Regions from separate parts of the Enterobacter sp. SA187 genome, predicted to be linked through region 2. Evidence: predicted binding sites of a transcription regulator. Region 2 holds the regulator's gene; each other region holds the start of a gene.
The links. Region 2 encodes CRP, which controls carbon source genes, mostly activating them, when cyclic AMP is high. Its sites were predicted from a motif close to ATGTGANNNNNNTCACAT; they were not measured.

Region 1: ldtB (L,D-transpeptidase) is a predicted target of CRP. The motif match lies at 1,667-1,684, and genes of this name have one in related genera.
Region 3: BMF08_RS19230 (CidA/LrgA family protein) is a predicted target of CRP. The motif match lies at 2,558-2,575, and genes of this name have one in related genera.

Annotation. Positions count from the first base shown of each region.
Region 1 is NZ_CP019113.1:2,666,451-2,671,858, forward strand. It holds gene BMF08_RS12750 (GntR family transcriptional regulator) at 1-592, shown strand, start outside; gene ldtB (L,D-transpeptidase) at 643-1,563, opposite strand; gene BMF08_RS12760 (ABC-F family ATPase) at 1,787-3,379, shown strand; gene BMF08_RS12765 (sugar phosphorylase) at 3,651-5,333, shown strand; gene BMF08_RS12770 (ABC transporter substrate-binding protein) at 5,345-5,408, shown strand, end outside.
Region 2 is NZ_CP019113.1:754,944-760,351, reverse strand. It holds gene BMF08_RS03845 (YccS/YhfK family putative transporter) at 1-2,000, opposite strand, end outside; gene crp (cAMP-activated global transcriptional regulator CRP) at 2,054-2,686, opposite strand; gene BMF08_RS03835 (OsmC family protein) at 2,992-3,396, shown strand; gene BMF08_RS03830 (phosphoribulokinase) at 3,519-4,388, opposite strand; gene BMF08_RS03825 (YheU family protein) at 4,412-4,630, opposite strand; gene BMF08_RS03820 (hydrolase) at 4,631-5,408, opposite strand, start outside.
Region 3 is NZ_CP019113.1:3,988,751-3,994,158, forward strand. It holds gene BMF08_RS19210 (DedA family protein) at 1-387, shown strand, start outside; gene BMF08_RS19215 (SDR family oxidoreductase) at 415-1,185, opposite strand; gene yohP (small membrane protein YohP) at 1,355-1,438, shown strand; gene dusC (tRNA dihydrouridine(16) synthase DusC) at 1,468-2,406, opposite strand; gene BMF08_RS19230 (CidA/LrgA family protein) at 2,624-3,022, shown strand; gene BMF08_RS19235 (CidB/LrgB family autolysis modulator) at 3,019-3,714, shown strand; gene cdd (cytidine deaminase) at 3,844-4,728, shown strand; gene sanA (outer membrane permeability protein SanA) at 4,855-5,408, shown strand, end outside.

The DNA.
Region 1 (5,408 bases), 1.9 Mb from region 2:
GACTATCCAGCAGGCGATACGCCAGCTGATCGTCGAAGGGCTGGTGTATACCCGTCAGGGGCAGGGCACCTTTATCCGCAAGAATTTCCTTCAGCTCTCGCAATGGGATCTGCCCGGCAGCGACTATTTCGGCGCGACCAAAACCTGGGAAAACGTCGGCACCGTCACCAGCGAGATCATCCGCTTCGATTTACGCTTTGCCGATGAAAAAGAGCAGGCCTCGCTGCTGATCGACGCCGATGCGCCGGTCTATGACTTCGTGCGCCTGCGGCTGCTTGACGGCGAACCGGTCTCGCTGGAGTTTACGCTGATGCCGGTGGCGCTGGTGCCCGGCCTTAACCGCGGCCATCTGCAAAGTTCAGTGTTTCGCTATGTGCAGGACACCCTGGCGCTGAAACTTATGGGTTCGTACCGCGTGGTGCGCGCCCTGAAGCCGAACGCCGAGGATAAACGTTACCTGAGCTGCGACGACACCGATCCGGTGCTGGAAGTGGAGCAGGTGGTTTATCTGGAAGATGGCACGCCGCTGGAGTATGCCCACTGCCATTATCGCTACGATCATGGCGGCATTATCATGGTCAATCACGGATAAAAAAAAGCGATGGTTTCCCATCGCTTTTTTTGTTTACTGCCGGGGCAGGATCAGTTCAGACGAACCGGCATACCGGAGCGGTTTTCAATCGCCTGCTCAACAACGGCCTGGTCAACGTCAGCCTGGCTGGTCACGCTCTGCACGCTTTTGGTGAGGGTGATCGGTACGATTTCGCCGCCTTCAAACTGCGCTTCGGTGGTGGACAGCGGATTGTGCACTTCCACATAACGGCTGCCATCCGGCTCGGTGGTGGCTTTCACCGGCTCATCGATAAACTGAACGCGGGTGCCGACCGGCACGTTCTGGAACAGGAACTTAATGTCTTCGTTACGCAGACGCACGCAGCCGTGGCTTACGCGCAGGCCGATACCAAAGTTGGCGTTGGTGCCGTGAATGGCATACAGACGGCCAATGTAGAGCGCGTACAGACCCATCGGGTTATCCGGGCCAGCCGGAACTACTGCGGGCAGCGGGTTGCCGGCGGCAATATATTCCGCATGCATTTTGGCGGTCGGCGTCCAGGTCGGGCCGGCTTTTTTACGCTCAACTTTAGTAGTCCAGTTGATCGGCGTATCTTTGCCTAACTGACCGATACCAATCGGCAGCACGATCACCGTGTTGGTGCCTTTCGGGTAGTAGTAGAGGCGCATTTCGGCGCTGTTGATCACAATGCCTTCATGAACGGTGTCCGGCAGGATCAGCTGCTGCGGGATATTCAGTACGCTACCGCCTTTCGGCAGGTAAGTGTCCACGCCCGGGTTCGCTTCCAGCAGGTTAGACAGGCCCATCTGGTATTGCGCCGCAAAGTACTCCAGCGGCTGCTGGTTCCCTTCCGGAATGGTGATGACCTGGTTCTGGCCAACCAGACGGCTGCCGTCGGTTGGCAGTGGATAAGTTACTGCAGAGGCAGATTTGCAAAACCCTACTACCGCGAAAGCCGCCGCTAAAATCGTTGTTAATTTAATTTTCATGTTGTGCGAGGTATCTTTGCCACTGGCCATCCGGCCGTTGAGTTAAAGTCTTAATGGAGATGGGAGCGCATTATATGTGCATTCCCCCGCGCATGGAATTCAGATGTGTACGAAATCACATTTTTTTCTGAAAGCTACAGTGTAGCTGCTTATCACGGTGCGCGATTTCAATTCGGAATTGTGGCATAATGCACGGTTTGTCACACATTTTTAGGATAACGCCGTGTTAGTTACCAGCAACGTCACCATGCAGTTCGGCACTAAGCCGCTGTTTGAAAACATTTCCGTCAAATTTGGCGGCGGCAACCGTTACGGCCTGATTGGCGCCAACGGTAGCGGAAAATCCACCTTTATGAAGATCCTCGGCGGCGATTTAGAGCCGACGCTGGGCAACGTCTCCCTCGATCCCAACGAGCGCATCGGTAAGCTGCGTCAGGATCAGTTCGCTTTCGAAGAGTACAGCGTGCTCGACACGGTGATCATGGGGCATACCGAGCTGTGGGAAGTGAAGCAGGAGCGTGACCGCATCTACAGCCTGCCGGAAATGAGCGAAGAAGACGGCTACAAAGTGGCCGATCTGGAAGTACAGTATGGCGAAATGGACGGCTACTCTGCCGAATCCCGCGCCGGTGAGCTGCTGCTCGGCGTGGGCATTCCGCTGGAACAGCACTACGGCCTGATGAGCGAAGTCGCGCCAGGCTGGAAACTGCGTGTGCTGCTGGCCCAGGCGCTGTTCGCCAACCCTGACATTCTGCTGCTCGATGAACCGACGAACAACCTCGACATCGACACCATTCGCTGGCTGGAGCAGGTGCTGAACGAACGTAACAGCACCATGATCATCATCTCGCACGACCGTCACTTCCTGAACATGGTGTGTACGCACATGGCGGATCTGGATTACGGCGAGCTGCGCGTGTATGCAGGCAACTACGACGAATACATGACCGCTGCGACTCAGGCGCGTGAGCGTCTGCTGGCGGACAACGCCAAGAAGAAGGCCCAGATCGCCGATTTGCAGGCCTTCGTCAGCCGCTTTAGCGCCAACGCCTCCAAATCCCGTCAGGCGACCTCCCGCGCCCGTCAGATCGACAAAATCAAGCTGGACGAAGTCAAAGCCTCAAGCCGTCAGAACCCGTTCATTCGCTTTGAGCAGGATAAAAAACTGTTCCGTAATGCGCTGGAAGTGGAGCAGCTCAGCAAAGGCTTCGATAACGGCCCGCTGTTCAAAAACGTCAATCTGCTGCTGGAAGTGGGCGAGAAGCTGGCGATCCTCGGCACCAACGGCGTGGGTAAATCCACCCTGCTGAAAACCCTGGTCGGCGATTTAACGCCGGACACCGGCACTGTGAAGTGGTCGGAAAACGTGAAAATTGGCTATTACGCCCAGGATCACGAATACGAGTTTGAAAACGGCATGACCGTCTTCGACTGGATGAGCCAGTGGAAACAGGAAGGCGACGACGAGCAGGTGGTGCGCGGCATTCTGGGCCGTCTGCTGTTCAGTCAGGACGACATCAAGAAACAGGTGAAAGTCCTCTCCGGTGGTGAAAAAGGCCGTATGCTGTTTGGTAAGCTGATGATGCAGCGCCCGAATATCCTGGTGATGGATGAACCCACCAACCACCTGGATATGGAATCTATCGAATCGCTGAACATGGCGCTGGAAATGTACCAGGGCACGCTGATCTTCGTTTCCCATGACCGCGAATTCGTCAGCTCCCTGGCGACCCGCGTGATTGAAATCACCCCTGAGCGTGTGATCGACTTCAGCGGCAACTATGAAGATTACCTGCGCAGCAAAGGTATCGACTGATTTTGCCCCTCACTCTGCTCCCCGAACTGATGGGGAGCAGTGCTTCATATTTATATTATAAATAACTCACTTCTTATTATTCGCCCCCTGAATATATATTTCCCTGAAGCCGTGAAATAAAAGAAAATCTCTTTTTCTTTAAATTTGCGACAGCTCACAAATATGCATTTAATTTCGTCATAACCCGCTTTATCACGGCCCCGCTACGTTGACACCCCATTTCAGGAGGAGTAATTTTCCGCGTCATGGGACCGATACCACGGAAAGTCAAATGAACGGAAACATTAACACACTGCTTCGGGAAGTTTATGCCGGGCGTTTCACCGACTCACATTATGAAAAATTAACGGCCTGTATTGAGAAATACCGGCCGCTTATTACTCAAAGCCGTAAACAGAAATGGGATGAAAGCGATGTGGTGTTAATTACCTACGCCGATCAATTTCATCATGAAAAGGCTAAGCCCTTAGCGGTATTTAACGATTTCTATTATAAATGGTTTAAATCTGTTTTCTCGCATGTCCATTTATTACCATTTTATCCATGGTCGTCTGACGACGGCTTTTCGGTAATGGATTATCACCGCGTCGCTCCGGAAGCAGGGGAGTGGAGCGATATTGCCGAATTAAACAAACAGGCGCGGCTGATGTTCGATTTTGTCTGCAATCATATGTCGGCAAATAGCGAATGGTTCAACAATTATCTGCAACAGAAGCCAGGCTTTGAGAATTTCTTTCTCGCCATGGATCCGTCCACCGATTTATCGGCGGTGACCCGCCCGCGCGCGCTGCCGTTATTAACGCCTTTCACGCTGCATGATGGCTCGCAGCGCCACCTGTGGACCACCTTCAGCGACGATCAGATTGACCTTAACTATAACGAGCCGGACGTGCTGCTGGCGATGATCGAGGTGCTGCTGCACTATCTGGCGCAGGGGGCGGATTACGTGCGCCTGGATGCGGTTGGCTTCATGTGGAAAACGCCGGGCACCAGCTGCATTCACCTGGAGAAAACCCATCAGCTGATCAAACTGTTCCGCGCCATAACAGACGAGGTCGCACCGGGTACGGCGATCATCACTGAAACCAACGTTCCCCATAAAGACAATATCTCTTATCTGGGCAACGGGCGCGATGAAGCGCACATGGTGTATCAGTTCTCGCTGCCGCCGCTGGTGCTGCATGCCGTTCACCGTCAGGATGTCACCGCGCTGTGCCAGTGGGCGCAGGGGCTGAAGCTGCCAGGTCGCGACACCACCTGGTTTAACTTCCTCGCTTCCCACGATGGTATTGGTCTTAACCCGTTACGCGGCATTTTGCCGGAAGAAGAAATTCTGCACTTAGTGGAACAGCTGCGTCAGGAAGGCGCGTTAGTTAACTGGAAAAATAACCCGGACGGCACCCGTAGCCCGTACGAGGTGAACGTCACCTATATGGACGCGTTAAGCGCGCGGGACAGCACCGATGATGAACGTCTGGCCCGTTTCCTGCTTGCCCATGCCATTCTGCTGAGTTTCCCTGGCGTGCCGGCGATCTATATTCAGAGCATTATGGGATCGCGTAACGATTATGACGGCGTTGAACGTTTAGGTTATAACCGCGCTATTAATCGCCAGAAATACCATCAGGATGATATTGAAAGTCAGCTACAGGCCAGCGGCTCCCTGCGGCATCGTGTTTATCACGCTTTATCCAGAATGATTGTGCTCCGCCGCCAGAGCAGTGTTTTCCATCCGGACAGCGCGTTCACTATCAATAGTCTCACGCCGCAGGTAATGCAAATTACCCGTACCGCTAAAAATGGCGAGACGCTGGAGGCATTATTTAATATCAGTAACGCCGAACAAAAAATAAAAGTCCACAGTACAGGCTTTGATTTAATAAGTGAATGTCCTGTCCCTCATGCGGAATTGACCCTGCGTCCGTGGCAGGTCATGTGGATCAAAAAACAATAAAGGAACATCTTATGTTTAAAGCAAAAGTCGTGCTGTTATCAGCACTGGTGTCGTGCGCCCTTATTTCCGGCTGTA
Region 2 (5,408 bases):
GTGTTCAGATGCCCGATAACACGTTGCAGATGCTGTTCCAGCGTGCTCATCGGGCCCTGGGTTAAGGTCTCCGGCGCTTCCAGAATATTGGCATCCCCCGACCCTGCCGGCCCGTCATATTCCAGGCGCTGCTGGCAACGCTGAAGCGCAATTTCACAGGATTCCAGATAACGTTGCGCCAGATCCGGCGTCAGCATGGTGTGCTCGCGCGCCAGGGTGGTCATCGCGTTAATGTGCTCGACGATAAACTGGCTGTGCGTCACCCAGAGTTTCATATCTTCCAGGTAATGAGTGTTAAAGCCCGGCTCCTGCATTGCCTGATTGAGCGAGTTAAACAGCGTATTGTGTGCCTGATTGACGCGCATGCGCTGGTACGCCAGCGGCGTGGGCTGCGGATCGTCGCTGAGGATCAGGCGGATGGCCTCCTGGTCCGCCTCCAGCGCGTCGTGGGCGTTCTGCCGCAACAGCCCGCTCTGCCACTGCGGCCACAGCCAGACCATGCCGCCAAAGGCGATCAGACAGCCAATCAGCGTATCGATAAGCCTGGCGACGATAAACTGGTCGCCGCTCAGCGTCAGCAGCTGTAACGAATACACCGCGGTGATGGTGAAGCCCACCGTCGCCCAGCCATAATTCTTGCGGATGATCAGATAGCTAATCAGCGTCACCACCAGCATACCGAGCAGCGTATAGCCTTCCGGCACGTGAAAGTGCAGCGTGATACCGGCAATAATCAGCCCCGCCATAGTCCCCGCCGCCCGGTGCTGAATACGCACCCGCGTTGCGCCGTAGCCGTTTTGCGTCACCAGCAGTACCGTCATCAGGATCCAGTAGGGCTTGGGCAGATGCAGCGCGATCCCCATCAGGCTGGCGATGGCGAGCATCACGGCAATGCGCGCCGCATTGCGCAGCGCCGGGGATTTAAACGACAGATAGCTTTTGAGCGCCGGGATCAGCGGCTGGCGGCGCTGTTTATCCTCCATCAGATCGCGCACATACAGCGGGCGCTGGGTGCGCAGTACTCTGGCGATACGGCTGAAGTGCCAGGCGCAGAACTGGCCGACCGGGTTATCCGGATGCTGACGGGCGATTTTTTCCAGCGCGCCGACCTGCTTATCCATATTAAAGCGCACAGGAAAACGGTGATAGAGAATGTCGTCCGCCAGCACCCGCAGCCGGGCGGCGACCACCTGCGCGTTCCAGCGGATCACCGCTTCGGCGTGACTCTGCTCCACCAGTTTTTGCACTTCCTGGGGCTGATGCAGGCTGACGGAAATATGCTCCTGCAGGTCCAGCGCCACCTGAAACGCCCGCAGCAGGCGCTTGTAATCGTTATGCTGATTAGCGGCGAGCATGTGCATTTGCTGGTAACACTGGCTGATCAGATCCACGGCTTTCTGCTGACGCGCCAGCAGCGGCGGCAGGGCTTTTTCCGGATCCGCATGCTGGGTCAGCAGACTGTATTTAGCTTCGCAGTACTCCGCCAGCTGGCGGTAGAGCAGGCTTAAGGATTCGCGCAGCGGCTGTTCGCGCCACATCCAGAACCACAGCCAGTTAAACAGCCCGTACCACAGCGTGCCGGAGGCATAAATCAGCAGCGGCTCCCATACCGGCATATTTCCGGCAAGGCTTAAGGTAAAGATGGCGGCGATAAGCGACGCCGGCAGCAGGCGCGCGTGCAGGGCGCTGATCTCTGCCGTGACGCCAAGCAGCAGCGCCAGCCCGCCGAGGATCAGCGGCAGGGCGATGTTCTCCGCCAGCAATAGCTGCACCGCCAGGCTACAGCCCGCAAACAGCGAGCCGCCCACGATCAGGCGTTTGAAAAAGCGTTTATGGGGGGTATCGAGCCCGGCAATGTTGCAGCAGGCAGGAACGAGAGAGAACAGCAGCCCCTGTTGCAGGTGCCCGAAGGCGAGGCCGATGGCCACAGGGAGACACAACACCAGCGTTTGTCGCAGGGCGTAGTTAATTTCCGGGTGATAGATCAGCCTGCGCCACATGAGAATGCAAACAAAAACGGCGTCTCGCAGATGCAATACGCCGTTTGAGGGGCTTAGCGGGTTCCGTAAACCACGATGGTTTTACCGTGCGCAGAGATCAGGTTTTGATCTTCCAGCATCTTCAGAATGCGACCGACGGTTTCACGGGAGCAGCCAACGATCTGACCGATCTCCTGACGGGTAATTTTAATTTGCATACCGTCCGGGTGGGTCATGGCGTCCGGCTGTTTGGCCAGGTTCAGCAGCGTCTGCGCGATGCGGCCAGTCACGTCGAGGAAGGCGAGGTTACCCACTTTCTCGGACGTCACCTGCAGGCGGCGCGCCATCTGGGAAGACAGGCGCATCAGAATATCCGGGTTCACCTGGATAAGCTGACGGAATTTTTTGTACGAGATTTCTGCCACTTCACAAGCGGTTTTAGCACGTACCCAGGCACTGCGCTCCTGACCTTCTTCAAACAGGCCCAGTTCACCGATAAAATCTCCCTGGTTGAGGTAAGAGAGGATCATCTCTTTACCTTCTTCATCCTTGATGAGCACTGCCACTGAGCCTTTAACGATGTAATACAACGTTTCCGCTTTTTCACCCTGGTGAATCAGCGTGCTCTTCGACGGGTACTTATGAATATGGCAATGAGACAAGAACCATTCGAGAGTCGGGTCTGTTTGCGGTTTGCCAAGCACCATGCGCGGTTATCCTCTGTTATAAGCTGGCTCCAGAGCCAGGATGAACACTCTGCCTCTGGGGTTGCAATCATATGCTTCCCTGTTCCCGGGAAGTGGCCGTTCGAAAATCCAGCCTTTAATGTTTGATGTCGTCTGCATACATGTGCAACGTCAATGTATCACTGTAGCAGCCAGAATGTTTTAGCATAGCTTTTGCTGTGTGTCTCCTGGTGTCTCGCTTCAGCATGATGCAGGTCGCCTTCCGTTGCGAGAATTGTTATGTGCGCGTAATCTGAAGGGAAATTTACCGCGCCGGAGCGAATAAAATGCAAGCAAGAGTCAAATGGGTAGAAGGTTTAACGTTCCTGGGCGAGTCTGCTTCAGGCCACCAGATCCTGATGGACGGCAACTCAGGCGATAAAGCGCCAAGCCCGATGGAGATGGTGTTGATGGCCGCCGGGGGATGCAGCGCCATTGACGTGGTATCCATTCTGCAAAAAGGGCGTCACGATGTGACGGATTGCGAAGTCAAACTGACCTCCGAGCGCCGTGAAGAGGCGCCGCGTCTGTTCACGCACATCAATCTGCACTTTATCGTCACCGGCAAAGCGCTGAAAGAAGCGGCGGTAGCCCGCGCGGTGGATCTGTCGGCAGAGAAGTATTGTTCGGTGGCGCTGATGCTGGAAAAAGCCGCCACTATCACCCATTCGTTTGAGGTGATTGAGGGGTGATTTTTGGTGCACGTCAGGTGGCGCTGCGCTAACCCTGCCGGATGGCGCTACGCTTATCCGGCCTACAAAAGCTTAATCTGTAGGCCGGATAAGGCGTTCACGCCGCCATCCGGCACAAAAAATCACTCGATTTTCTTGCCTTCCATCAGCCGCTGCACCAGCGGCAGCATGATCAGCTCCATCGCCAGCCCCATTTTTCCGCCCGGCACCACTAATGTATTGATGTGGGAAATGAATGAGCCCTGCAACATCGCCAGCAGCCAGGGAAAATCGATGCCTTCCAGATTACGGAAATGGATCACCACAAAGCTTTCGTCCAGCGACGGGATCGCTTTCGCGGCGAAGGGGTTGGAAGTATCCACGGTCGGCACGCGCTGGAAGTTAATGTGCGTGCGGGAAAACTGCGGCGTAATAAAGTTGATGTAGTCTTCCATCGACCGCACCACCGAATCCATCACCGTTTCCCGTGAATGCCCGCGCTCGCTGGTATCGCGCACCAGCTTCTGGATCCACTCCAGGTTAATGATCGGCACCACGCCGACCAGCAGATCCACATGGCGCGACACGTCCTGCTGTGGCGTCACCACGCCGCCGTGCAGCCCTTCATAAAACAGCACGTCGGTAGGTTCAGGCAACGGTTGCCACGGTGTGAAGGTGCCCGGCACCTGATTCCACGGCACTGCCTCATCGTAGGTATGGAGATATTTACGTGACTGGCCGGTGCCGGTCAGCCCGTACTCGATAAACGTCTGCTCCAGCAGCCCGAAGTCATTTGCTTCCGGGCCGAAATAGCTGATATGCCGTCCGGCATCGCGCGCTTTACGGATCGCCATGTCCATTTCCGGGCGCGTGTAACGGTGAAAGCTGTCGCCTTCCACTTCTGCGGCGCGCAGATCCAGTTGCGCGAAAATCTTACGAAACGCGAGGCTGGTGGTGGTGGTTCCGGCTCCGCTGGAACCCGTTACGGCAATCACCGGATGTTTGGCAGACATAGCAACGCTCCCTAAAACTGGTTTTATTCGCGAAACTGCTTCTTCGGCATGATGTTCACCGTTTCATGCAGTTCAGACCACACCAGCACCGCTTCTCCGGTTTGCAGCTGGCGCTTAACGTCGGCGACCTTTTGTTCAAGTGAACGCTCATGTTCACCATAATCGGTGCCTTCACGCAAGACAAAGCTCTCGATCAGGCTGTCGAGCGTCTCTGTTGCCAGATCCTGCCAGGGGATAATCATTTACGCCTCCAGATATGTTGTCAGCCAGTCGGGAATGCGCTTTTCCAGCCACATTTCCGGGCGGCGCAGCGTCCCGCCCACAAAGCCCACGTGCCCGCCGTGTTCCGTCAACTGATACTCCACGTTGGGCGGTAAATAACCCGCCGCCGGAATAACATTATGATCCATAAACGGATCGTCTTTGGCATGAATGATAAGCGTCGGCTTGCGAATCTTCGGCAACACCGGCATGGCGCTGCACTGACGATAATAGTCGATGGCGTCGGTAAAGCCGTGGATACGGGCGGTGATCAGATCGTCAAAATCCCGGATGCGGCGCATACGACGCAGGCGGGTAAGATCAACCGGCAGTGAATCCGGATACGCCTTCAGCTTGCGCATCGCGTTGCCCTTTAACAGGTTCAGCAAATAGTGCTGATAAAAGCGCGAAAAGCCTTTATCCATATGATAGCTACAGGCTTCCAGCACCAGCGGAGCCGATACGATCACCGCAGCATTGAGCGGCAGATCGGGTTCATTTTTGCCCAGCAGACAGCCGAGCATATTACCGCCGAGGGAAAAACCCACCGCTGCCGTGGGCGCTGCGCCAAACTCACGCTGTAACCAGTGTAAAAACCAGGTGCCGTCTTCCGTTTCCCCGGAGTGGTAAATGCGCTTCAGACGATTGGGTTCGCCACTACAGCCGCGAAAGTGCATCACCACGCCGAGCCAGCCGCGCGCGCGGGCGGCGTTGATCAAACCGTGGGCGTACGGGCTGTGCAGGCTGCCTTCCAGACCG
Region 3 (5,408 bases), 1.2 Mb from region 2:
CTCGGGCGGCGTTACGGCGAGCGCATTCTGCGACGCTTTTCCCGTCACCAGAAGAAAATCACCCGCGCGCAGAAACTGATCCAGCGGCGGCCTTATCTCTTTGTGATCGGCACGCGCTTTATGTACGGTTTTCGCATTATCGGCCCGCTACTGATTGGCGCGAGCCGCCTGCCGCCAAAAGTCTTTCTGCCGCTGAATATTCTGGGGGCCATTGTCTGGGCGCTGATTTTCACCACCCTGGGCTATGTGGGCGGCGAGGTGATAGGACCCTGGCTGCACCATCTGGATCAGCATCTGAAGCATGGGGTGTGGATCGTTCTGGCGCTGGCGATTGCCCTGGCGCTGCGTTACTGGTTTACCCGCCGTCGCGATAAGGACGACGAATAAGCCGGGCTACGGCCCGGCCTGTAAAGCTTATTTTGCGTTGAACTGCGGGTTCGCCAGCATAAAGCCGCCATCGACGATAAACGACTGGCCGGTGGTGTAGCTCGACTCTTCCGAGCACAGCCAGCCCACCAGGCTTGCGATCTCCTGGGTTTTACCAGGGCGGGTCAGGGGGACAATCGGCAGCGAGCCGTCTTTGGCGTCTTCGTCGTCCATATCGTTCATTGGCGTGGCGATAGCGCCAGGGGCGACGGCATTAACCAGAATACGGTGATCCACCAGCTCCAGCGCCATGGATTTGGTCAGCCCGCCCAGTGCATGTTTGGCGGCGGTGTAGGCGCTGGCTTCCGGCAGCGGGGTGTGTTCATGCACTGAAGTGATATTCACGATGCGCCCGCCCTGTCCCTGCTCCGCCATTTTGCGCGCGGCGATTTGCGAGCACAGAAACGCGCCATCGACATCAACGGTAAACACCTTACGCCAGTCGTCAAACGCCACTTCAAGGAAGGGCGCTTTACTCATCGCCCCGGCGTTATTCACCAGCGCATCAATACGACCGAAACGTTCGATCAGCGTGTTGATGGCCTCTGCACCTTCCGGCAGGTTTCCCAGATCAAGGTGCACATGTTCTGCGCGTCGCCCCAGCGCCTCCACTTCCTTAGCGGTGGCTTTGGCGCCTTCCTCATCGGAATGCCAGGTAATACCAATATCGAAGCCCTGCTTAGCCAGCACCAGCGCGCACTGTTTGCCGATACCTGAATCTGACGCCGTAACGATGGCAACTTTATTCGTCGAAACCATGTAGAACTCCTCCGGGAAATGAGCCTTTAGCGGCAAAGAGGTAAGTATAGGTAATTCACGAGGGTTAACAGGCTGATGCAGAAACGATCTTCGCGATCGACCAGGCAAAGCTGCCAATGTGTGCCTAAACTTATTCGTGCAGGCATATGACTCTTAAAAGGAAAGGACGATGAAAATTTTACTATGGGCGGTTTTGATTATTTTTCTGATTGGGCTGTTGGTGGTGACCGGCGTGTTTAAAATGATTTTCTGAAAATTGCCCCCGTTATGGGGGCAAGTCATTTATAAAGCTACTGAATCTATCGCCGCCGCAATGGCGGCCGAATGTTTCAGGATGCGCACCTGTTCAAAGAGCGCGGTGGCTTCAGCATATTCTTTACGTAAATATCCTAACCACTGCTTGATACGCGCCACGTGATACAGCCCGGTATCGCCCTGCTTCTCAAGCTGGCTGTAGCGCTGCAACAGTTGCACCACTTCCGGCCACGGCATGCGCGGCGCGTTGTATTTCACCACCCGGCTTAAGTTCGGCACATTGAGCGCCCCGCGGCCAATCATCACCGCATCGCAGCCCGTTGCCGCCATGCAATCCTGCGCGCTTTGCCAGTCCCAGATCTCACCGTTAGCCACCACCGGGATGGTCAGGCGTTTGCGGATCTCGCCAATCGCCGCCCAGTTGATGCGCTCGGCTTTGTAGCCGTCTTCTTTGGTACGGCCATGCACCACCAGCTCGCTGGCCCCTGCCTGCTGCACGGCATCGGCGATTTCAAACTGTTTATCGCCGGAATCCCAGCCGAGACGGATTTTTACCGTCATCGGCAGATGCGCAGGCACCGCTTCGCGCATCGCTTTTGCGCCCCGGTAAATGAGGTCAGGATCTTTCAGTAAGGTGGCCCCGCCGCCGCTGCCGTTCACCAGCCGCGACGGGCAGCCGCAGTTGAGATCGACGCCCCAGGAGCCCAGTTCGACGGCGCGGGCGGCGTTTTCCGCCAGCCATTGCGGGTATTGTCCCAGTAACTGCACGCGCACCGGCGTGCCGCTGGGGGTACGGCTTTGATGCTGTAATTCCGGACAGATTTTATAGAAGGATTTTACCGGCAGTAGCTGATCGACCACGCGCAAAAATTCGGTGATGCAGTGATCGTAATCGTTCACGCTGGTCAGCAGCTCACGCACCAGCGAATCGAGCACGCCTTCCATCGGAGCCAGTAATACACGCATAACAATACCCAATAATTAAGAGGCGCGTATGGTAGCGTCTCTGTGGCGGGGAGGAAAGAGGCCAGCCGCCGGAGGGCGGGCGGTTTTACGCCTAATCTTGTGTGAATGCATAACGTTAATCTCAGGATTCTTTGTTATGCTCGGCTGCATGTTGTGATCGGTAGCACATTTCAGATTTTAATTGTATGATGAATGCATCTCGTCAAGGGTAGTCACCATGAATAAATCACTCATTGTTGTCTGGCAATATCTGCGTGCGTTTGTCCTGATTTATGCCTGTCTGTACGCGGGTATCTTTATCGCCTCGCTGCTGCCGATCACCATTCCGGGCAGCATTATCGGCATGCTGATTATGTTCCTGCTGCTGGCGCTGCAAATTCTGCCGGCAAAATGGGTGAACCCCGGCTGCTATGTATTGATCCGCTATATGGCGCTGCTGTTCGTGCCCATTGGCGTCGGCGTGATGCAATATTATGACGTGCTGATCGCCCAGTTCGGGCCGGTAGTGGTCTCCTGCGCCGTCAGTACGCTGGTGGTATTTCTGGTGGTCAGCTGGAGTTCGCACATTGTGCACGGCGAACGCAAAATCGTCGGTGAGAAGGAGCAGAAACAATGATGGCTTCGATCTGGTGGTCTTTGCCGCTCACGCTGGCGGTATTCTTCGCGGCGCGCAAACTGGCGACCCGTTTTCGTATCCCGTTACTGAACCCGCTGCTGGTTTCCATGGTGGTGATCATCCCTTTTCTGCTGCTGACCGGCATTCCTTATGAGCGTTACTTTCAGGGCAGTAAAATTCTCAACGATCTGCTGCAACCGGCGGTGGTGGCGCTGGCGTATCCCTTATACGAACAGCTGCATCAGATCCGCGCCCGCTGGAAATCCATCATCACCATCTGTTTTGTCGGCAGCCTGGTGGCGATGATCACCGGGACATCTATTGCGCTGCTGATGGGAGCGACGCCGGAAATCGCCGCCTCCATCCTGCCGAAATCCGTGACCACGCCCATTGCCATGGCGGTAGGCGGCAGCCTCGGCGGTATTCCCGCCATCAGCGCCATGTGCGTGATTTTTGTCGGTATTCTGGGCGCGGTGTTCGGCCATACCCTGCTTAATGTGATGCGTATTCGCACCAAAGCATCGCGCGGCCTGGCGATGGGTACCGCCTCGCACGCGCTGGGCACTGCCCGCTGCGCCGAGCTGGATTATCAGGAGGGCGCGTTCAGTTCGCTGGCGCTGGTGATCTGCGGCATTATCACCTCGCTGCTGGCCCCCTTTGTCTTCCCGCTGATCCTTGCGGTGATGGGCTAAAATTTGCGATGCGTCGCGCATTTTTCATTTGAATTTCATAAGTTGCATATACAGTGTGATATGAATCACATATAAAGGCCTGACCGGCCCGTAAACTACGCTCCCATTACACTGTTATGAGGCAATGCCATGCATTCACGTTTTCACGCTGCTTTCGCAAGTCTCGCGGCGGATCTGCAATCCGCGCTGGCGCCGGTTCTGGCGGATGAGCACTTCCCTGCCCTGCTGACCGCGGAGCAGGTCGCCATGCTTAAAAACGCAACGCGACTGGACGAAGACGCACTGGCTTTCGCGCTGTTACCCCTCGCCGCGGCCTGCGCACGCACGCCGGTGTCGCATTTTAACGTCGGCGCTATTGCCCGCGGCGTCAGCGGCACCTGGTATTTTGGCGGCAATATGGAATTTATCGGCGCGACCATGCAGCAAACGGTGCATGCCGAGCAGAGCGCCATCAGCCATGCCTGGCTGCGCGGCGAAAAATCTCTCGCGTCTGTCACCGTTAACTACACCCCTTGCGGTCACTGCCGTCAGTTTATGAACGAGCTGAACAGCGGTCTGTCACTGCGTATTAACCTGCCGGGGCGCGATCCCCATACGCTGGCCGATTACCTGCCGGATGCCTTCGGGCCGAAGGATCTGGAGATTAAAACGCTGCTGATGGACGAAGAAAATCACGGCTTTGCCGTTACCGGCGATGCGCTGACGCAGGCAGCCATTACTGCGGCGAACCAGAGTCATGCGCCTTACAGTCAGGCTCCGGCCGGGCTGGCGCTGGAGTGTCGCGACGGCACGGTATTCTCCGGCCGTTACGCCGAGAACGCCGCCTTTAACCCGTCGCTGCCGCCGTTGCAGGGCGCGCTGAACCTGCTCAGCCTGAATGGTTATGATTACCCGGACATTCAGCGCGCGGTGCTGGCCGAAAAAGCCGATGCGACCCTGACCCAGTGGGACGCCACCGCCGCCACGCTGAAAGCCCTGGGCTGCCAGAATATCGATCGCGTACTGCTGGCCTGATCCCCTTTACTGCGGACGTTCGCGTCCGCAGTGATGAAAATCTTCGCAATCGAACCGCCGTTTCTTGCGCAAAACCGGCGCGTAAAGTAGCCTGAGTGAAATTTCTTCCTTTACTGAGCTATCTGCATGTTGAAGCGTTTGTTTTACAGCCTGTTAGTCCTCATCGGCTTGCTGCTGTTTACTGCGCTTGGACTGGACCGCTGGATCAGCTGGAAAACTGCGCCTTATATCTACGACGATTTGCAGGATTTGCCCTACCGACAGGTGGGGGTGGTGCTCGGTACCGCCAAATATTACCGCACCGGCGTCATCAATCAGTATTACCGTTACCGCATTCAGGGAGCGCTCAACGCCTATAACAGCGGCAAGGTGAATTACCTGTTGCTGAGCGGCGATAACGCCCAGCAGAGCTACAACGAGCCGGTGACCATGCGTAAGGATTTGATTGCCGGTGGCGTCGATCCGCAGGATATCGTGCTGGATTACGCGGGCTTCCGTACGCTGGATTCCATTGTGCGCACGCGTAAAGTCTTCGATACCAACGACTTTATTATTATCACCCAGCGTTTTCACTGCGAGCGGGCGCTGTTTATCGCCCTGCATATGGGGATCCAGGCGCAGTGTTATGCCGTGCCGTCGCCGAAAGATATGCTGACCGTGCGCATCCGTGAATTTGGCGC